Regions from separate parts of the Rhizobium sp. CG4 genome, predicted to be linked through region 2. Evidence: predicted binding sites of a transcription regulator. Region 2 holds the regulator's gene; each other region holds the start of a gene.

Evidence for each region. Region 2 encodes PhoB, which activates phosphate uptake and scavenging genes when phosphate is short. Its sites were predicted from a motif close to TGTCATNNANCTGTCAT; they were not measured.
Region 1: a site for PhoB is predicted at 1,124-1,140, ahead of HGO37_RS06535 (LTA synthase family protein). Genes of this name have one in related genera too.
Region 3: a site for PhoB is predicted at 1,106-1,122, ahead of HGO37_RS03955 (YdcH family protein). Genes of this name have one in related genera too.

The regions. Positions count from the first base shown of each region.
Region 1 is NZ_JABAEG010000002.1:290,780-293,046, reverse strand. It holds gene HGO37_RS06535 (LTA synthase family protein) at 1-1,069, opposite strand, end outside; gene HGO37_RS06530 (NAD+ synthase) at 1,268-2,267, shown strand, end outside.
Region 2 is NZ_JABAEG010000003.1:126,931-129,197, forward strand. It holds gene phoU (phosphate signaling complex protein PhoU) at 1-687, shown strand, start outside; gene phoB (phosphate regulon transcriptional regulator PhoB) at 718-1,401, shown strand; tRNA gene HGO37_RS10860 (tRNA-Leu) at 1,733-1,819, opposite strand.
Region 3 is NZ_JABAEG010000001.1:821,805-824,071, forward strand. It holds gene HGO37_RS03940 (5-(carboxyamino)imidazole ribonucleotide synthase) at 1-234, opposite strand, end outside; gene purE (5-(carboxyamino)imidazole ribonucleotide mutase) at 231-731, opposite strand; gene HGO37_RS03950 (YdcH family protein) at 748-951, opposite strand; gene HGO37_RS03955 (YdcH family protein) at 1,186-1,362, shown strand; gene HGO37_RS03960 (DUF2312 domain-containing protein) at 1,467-1,721, opposite strand; gene HGO37_RS03965 (DUF1244 domain-containing protein) at 1,880-2,185, opposite strand; gene HGO37_RS03970 (N-formylglutamate amidohydrolase) at 2,202-2,267, opposite strand, start outside.

The sequences.
Region 1 (2,267 bases), on a different contig from region 2:
CGCGGAAGAAGGTCGCCAGCGAAGGAACAGGCCCACGTATATATTGCTGGTATGGAATGCTGCCATAGGGCAGGAAGGCGTTGGAGAAGCCGGTCAGCGCTTCAAATTCCACATTGGCCGTCATGCCGCCAAATTCCGGCGAAAACACATTGCCGGACTGGGTGGCGCGAATGGTCGGCATCGGGTCTGGCGTCAGCGAGACGTTGGAGAGCTTGCGCGGGTCCCACAGCGACTCGTTCATGATGACGATAACGTCAGGCCTTTTGCTGTTGTTGATGGCAAAGGCCGAACCGTCTGCATAGATATCGGCAATATTGTCAGCATTATAGGTGTCTGGTGCCGAGACATTGGCCATCGGAATGTTGAAGGTAAAGGCCATGACAAAACCGTTATGGCGATAGTTTTCCTTCTGGTCCCACATCATCGGAATAATGTTCAGGCGATCGCGGATCCAGGAATATTGCGAATATTCCATCAGGGAACCAAGACCGGCCAAAACCGGAACGGCAAGCGCCAAGCGCCACAGACGGCCGGTGAGTGGCAGCGCAGGCGACGCCTTGTAGATGAAGCGGGCTGCAAAAACGATGGCAACAATGGCAATGGCAAGACCGGCAAACACACCGACCGCCGCCAGCGGCCGTGCCTGCAACATGGCAGGCAGCAGCTGGAAAATCTGCCGGCCAAACAGCATGTCGGACGGGTAGAGCGGGTCAGAGAGGTAGAACTGCTTCTGGCTGGAAATGAGGGCCGGGATGAGCAGTGCCGGTACCGCAATGATAAACGACTGGTAGTGGCGGCCAAACAGCGCGTCGAGGGCAATCATCGCCAAAAAGACCGCAGCAACCGTGGTCATGCCGGGCCGGGCAGTCGAGGTTAAAAATGTGCCTACATCGGTCAGCGTGCCGCGGGCAATCCATTCCAGGAGAACGACCAGAAGCAGCGCGCCAAGCAGTGTATTCACCACGAAAACCGCTTCGCCCAGCAGCATCGTTATGCGCTTGATACTTCTTGTTGAAAGGGCAAAAGCAGCCCTCTCGGTTTCCTCGATCTCGGGAACCGATTTACTCAATGTCGTCACTCCGGCGGTATGGTCACAGAATCATGAAAAGATCTGTCGTCAATTTGTCATGTAACTGTCACATAAGTTTCATGAACGCGACATGAACTGTTGAAAATGCACAGTGTTTCGGGATGAAATTTACGTGACCTCGCCTGTGCTTCTCATCACTGATTGCGGAGTAAGACGCCACACGTTAAATGGTTATGTATGAGCGACTTACACACCACACCGAATACTCTTCGAATTGCTATCGGGCAGTTCAATCCAACGGTTGGCGACGTGGCGGGCAACCTCGCCAAGGCGCGTGAGGCAAGGGCAGATGCGGCCAGCCAGGGTGCTGACCTTCTGCTTCTGACCGAGCTGTTTATTTCAGGTTATCCGCCGGAAGATCTGGTTTTGAAGCCGGCGTTTCTCAATGCCTGCCTGAAGGCGGTTGAAGATCTGGCGGCAGACACCGCCGATGGCGGTCCCGGCGTCATTGTCGGTTTCCCAAGACAGGGTGAACTTGGCCGCCACAACTCGGTCGCCGTGTTGGACGGCGGCAAGATCTTGATGCTGCGCGATAAGATCGACCTGCCGAACTACGGCGAGTTTGACGAAAAGCGTGTATTCGTGGCCGGCGAAATGCCCGGTCCCGTGAATTTCCGTGGTGTCAGGCTCGGTATCCCGATTTGCGAAGAAATCTGGAACGACATGGGCGTGTGCGAAACGCTGGCGGAAACCGGTGCCGAATTGCTGCTGGTGCCCAACGGTTCGCCCTACTATCGCGGCAAGGTGGAAGTGCGCCATCAGGTGGCGCTACGTCAGGTTATCGAAACCAATCTGCCGCTGATTTTTGCAAACCAGCTTGGTGGGCAGGACGAACTGGTATTCGACGGCGCAAGTTTTGCGCTGAATGCCGACAAGAGCCTGGCATTTCAGATGAGCCAGTTTGAGGCGACACTTGCCGTCACCGACTGGAAGCGCACTGAAAACGGCTGGTACTGCCACAGCGGCCCGATGTCGAAAATCCCCGAGGGCGAGGAAGCGGATTACCGCGCCTGCCTGCTGGGCTTCCGCGACTACGTCAACAAGAACGGCTTCAAGAGCGTTGTGCTTGGCCTGTCCGGTGGTATCGATTCCGCCATTTGCGCAGCGATTGCGGTCGATGCGCTGGGTGAAGAGCGTGTTCGCTGCATCATGCTGCCATACCGCTACACCTCAGATG
Region 2 (2,267 bases):
TATGACGATGAGCTGAAATTCCTGACACGCCGCATCTCTGAGATGGGTGGTCTTGCAGAACAAATGTGCGCGGATGCAGTTCGCGCATTGGTCAACTCCGATGCGGCTTTGGCCCAGAAGGTCATTTCAGAAGACGTCGTACTTGACCACGCGGAACGCGAAATTGGTGACAAGGCAATTGTGACCATTGCCAAGCGTCAGCCAATGGCGGCCGACCTGCGCGAAATCATCGGTTCCCTGCGTATTGCAAGCGACCTGGAGCGCGTTGGCGACCTTGGCAAGAACACTGCCAAGCGCGTAATCGCTGTTCAGGGCACGGGCGTACCACGCAAGCTGGCACGCGGCTTGGAGCACCTGTCCGAGCTGGCACTGGTTCAGCTCAAGGAAGTGCTTGATGTTTACGCAACGCGTTCTGCCGAGAAGGCCAATGCCATCCGTGAGCGTGATGAAGAAATCGACGCTATGTATACCTCGCTGTTCCGCGAACTGCTGACATACATGATGGAAGATCCGCGCAACATCACCACCTGCACGCATTTGCTGTTCTGCGCCAAGAACATCGAACGTATCGGTGACCACGCAACCAATATCGCCGAAACCATCTATTACATGGCAACAGGCAGCCAGCTTGAAGGTGATCGTCCGAAGGACGACAGCTCCAACACGCTCGGTGCTGTAACCGAATAATAGATAGACGGACTTGAGCGGAGTACAGCCATGTTGCCGAAGATCGCAGTCGTAGAAGATGAAGAAGCCCTGAGCGTTCTGCTGCGTTACAATCTAGAAGCCGAAGGCTACGAAGTCGACACGATCACCCGTGGAGACGAAGCAGAAATTCGTTTGCAGGAACGGGTTCCTGACCTTCTGTTGCTGGACTGGATGCTGCCGGGTGTTTCCGGCATCGAACTGTGCCGGCGCCTCAGAATGCGGCCTGAAACAGAACGCCTGCCGATTATCATGCTGACGGCGCGTGGTGAAGAAAGTGAACGCGTTCGCGGTCTCGCCACCGGAGCGGATGACTATGTCGTCAAGCCGTTCTCCACGCCAGAATTGATGGCACGTGTGAAAGCCATGCTGCGCCGTGCGAAGCCCGAGGTGCTGTCTTCGGTGCTGAAATGCGGTGATATCGAGCTTGATCGTGAAACGCACCGCGTTCACCGTAAAAGCCGTGAAGTGCGCCTTGGGCCAACCGAGTTCCGCCTGCTGGAGTTCCTGATGTCCTCACCGGGACGCGTGTTCTCACGTTCGCAGCTGCTCGACGGTGTCTGGGGGCATGATATCTACGTCGACGAGCGTACTGTCGACGTGCATGTCGGACGTCTGCGCAAGGCGCTAAACTTCTCCAATATGCAGGATGTCATTCGCACAGTTCGTGGTGCGGGTTATTCGATGGAAGCCTGATCCGGCTTTTCATCATATAAAAACATCAAAGGCGCGGCTCATAGTCGCGCTTTTTGTTTTTGGGAGAGCTTTCACTACCCATGAGCTTGCAACTCATCGCTGCTACCGTCCTTCGATATGAGGACTTGGCATCCCCGCTTTGGGGCAAAATTGGCCTGAAAACTTGCGGTTTCAGACACGCCCAATCCGACGAGTAAAACTGCGTGCTCGAACTGGTCGAAATCTATCATTTTCGGACAGGCTGTGAGGAGTAATTAAGGCCCTAAACGCAAAAAAGCTCCGGAGACCGGAGCTTTTTTGCAGGCTGATTTAGATAACTAAATCAAGAAATTGGTGCCCAGAAGAGGACTCGAACCTCCACACCCTTGCGAGTACCAGCACCTGAAGCTGGCGCGTCTACCAATTCCGCCATCTGGGCGACGGAGAGCGATGTACGGCGAGCAGCGCTCTATGTCAACGGACTTTTTTATTTTTTATGACAAATTGTTTTCAGTCATACGGATTGGCGATTCAACTAATTGAAAATAAATAGTATTTTTACGTGAAAATTTCCGCGCATGGTTTTGCACAGCCTCTAAGCCCTTGTTTTATGCGGATTCTGCGTTTTGCCTGATTTGCCAAGATGCTGGTTTTGCGTGGCACCAATTCCCTCACATATCAGAGCCTTAAATAAGGCTGGCCTGTATCGATACAGGAATCTCTGGTTGTAACAGAATAAATCATATCTTTAGGCAAAAAGGGGGCTTCCGCCTCTGCCTCTCGTGATGCTAAGACAGCTTTTCGGTTACAGCGCCCGTTATTTTGGCAATGGGGGCAGCGAGGCTGGAACAGCAAAACGGAAACTGCCTTGTGAAGCTCTTCCCGTG
Region 3 (2,267 bases), on a different contig from region 2:
ACCGACCGGCACGTTTTCGAATTCATAGGTGACGATATCGCAAAGCGAAGCGAGTTCCGCCAGCGCTGCGGCATCATCATACGCCGCTACGATCTGGCGGTTGCAAACCTGCGCCGCCGGACAATCGGCCTGTGGTTCAAGAACAATGGTTTTAAAGTTCAAACGGGCAGCAGCCATGGCCAGCATACGGCCAAGCTGGCCACCGCCAATAATGCCGATGGTCAAAATATTCATTGAGGATTATCCATCGGGTACTCAGCAACCGAGGCGGTCTGGCGGGCACGCCATGCATCCAGCCGGTCTGCAAGATCTTCGTCAGACAGCGCCAGAACCGCAGCTGCCAGCAGCGCAGCGTTGACTGCGCCGGCCTTGCCGATAGCCAGTGTGCCGACAGGAATGCCAGCGGGCATCTGAACGATCGAATAAAGGCTGTCCTGTCCCGACATGGTTTTGGACTGCACCGGAACGCCAAAAACCGGCAAAGAGGTCATTGCAGCGGCCATGCCCGGCAAATGTGCAGCACCACCGGCACCTGCAATAATTATCTTGAAGCCTTCATCACGTGCGCCTGTTGCAAAATTGAACAGCCGTTCAGGCGTGCGATGCGCAGAGATAATTCGCGCCTCATATTCAATATCCAGGGCATCCAGTGTGTCGGCAGCGTTCTTCATGGTCTCCCAATCCGACTGGCTGCCCATAATGATTGCGACTGGCGGCGTTTCTGTCGTCATGCTTACCGGCTCCCTGTCAGGCAATAATGTCGGGAATGATCTGGTCTTCGATCTGACTCATCTGATCCTTAACCACCAGTTTTTTCTTCTTCATCCGCTGAACACGCAAGGCATCGCAATTGGTCTGGATCATCGCATTGATGGCGACGTCGTAATCTTCATGTTCCTGCCGCAATCGCGCCAATGCCAATCTGATATCTGCCTGTGACTGATCGGGCATTTCTGCATCCCCACTCTATGATCCCGGCTTTGCCGGTGTTCTGACATTCGCTGACCTGCCTCTACCACCAAATGCCGGTAACGGGAAGTTATCCATTGCGACCAAATTGCCCAGATGTTGCCCTGATTTCGCCTTCGACAATCCTAACAATCCGTGTCACATTAGTTTCGTAAACCTGAAACTCCAGCAGTGGAGTGCTGGAAGTAGGTCACAAAAGAAGGAAGGACGTGCAGCATGACCATACAGGCTCATATCGCATCGCTCGAAAAGAAACACGGAGCTCTTGAGGACGAGCTCGAAAGTATTCTTGCTTCCCCGTCATCGAATGACCATGAGATTTCGGAACTAAAGCGACGCAAACTTCGCCTGAAGGATGAATTGCAAAAACTCAAAAAAGATACACGTCATTAAAAATATGCTTCCGCGGCGCCAATGAGCGACAGGAAGCTGAAGTGTAAGAAGAACTGGCCGTCTCGCAGGAGACGGCCAGTTTTTTATTGCCCGTTGAAGGACTCTTATTCCATGCCAAGGGCAGCCATGTAGGTCTGCAGAATGGATTCTTCTTCCAGACGCTCATTGGCGTCCTTCTTGCGAAGGCGGATAATGGTGCGGATGGCCTTGGTGTCGTAACCACGGCCCTTGGCTTCGCCCATCACGTCCTTGATGTCGCCCTGGATAGCCGCTTTTTCTTCTTCAAGGCGCTCGATACGCTCGATGAACTGGCGCAACTCGGCAGCGGCTACGGTTTCTGTTGTGCTGGTCTCATCCATCGTGAATTCCTTCATCTTGTCTGTTCTTGAGCCCGATCGGGCATGTTTCATCCGGCACATGTCAACGGAACGACGTCCAGAACATGGCACCAATTTTTTCCCGCTGTGAACTGCCGACTGGAAACGCCCGCGTCAAGCCTGTTCGACAGCGCGAACCTTCATTCCTTTGGCTTATTTATTTCAAATGCTGATTTTTGCGCATCTGACGCCTCATGCTGGTGCTGGTTTTTCCAGTCCTCGTAAGGCATGCCGTAGACGATTTCCCTGGCCTCGTCCTTGCTGATCTCGACACCGGCATCTGTTGCCGCATCGCGGTACCAGTTTGACAGGCAGTTACGGCAGAACCCGGCCAGGTTCATCATATCGATGTTTTGCACATCGGTTCTTTCACGCAGATGCTGAACGAGCCTGCGGAAAGCGGCCGCTTCAAATTCAATCTGCTGTCTGTCGTCCGGTGTCGTCAAAACGTCACTCCCCTTTTCAGGCATAAGGTCCGGTCCGGGATTGGAATAGCTGGTATTCGTGCAACGCCGGATCGCTGTTCAT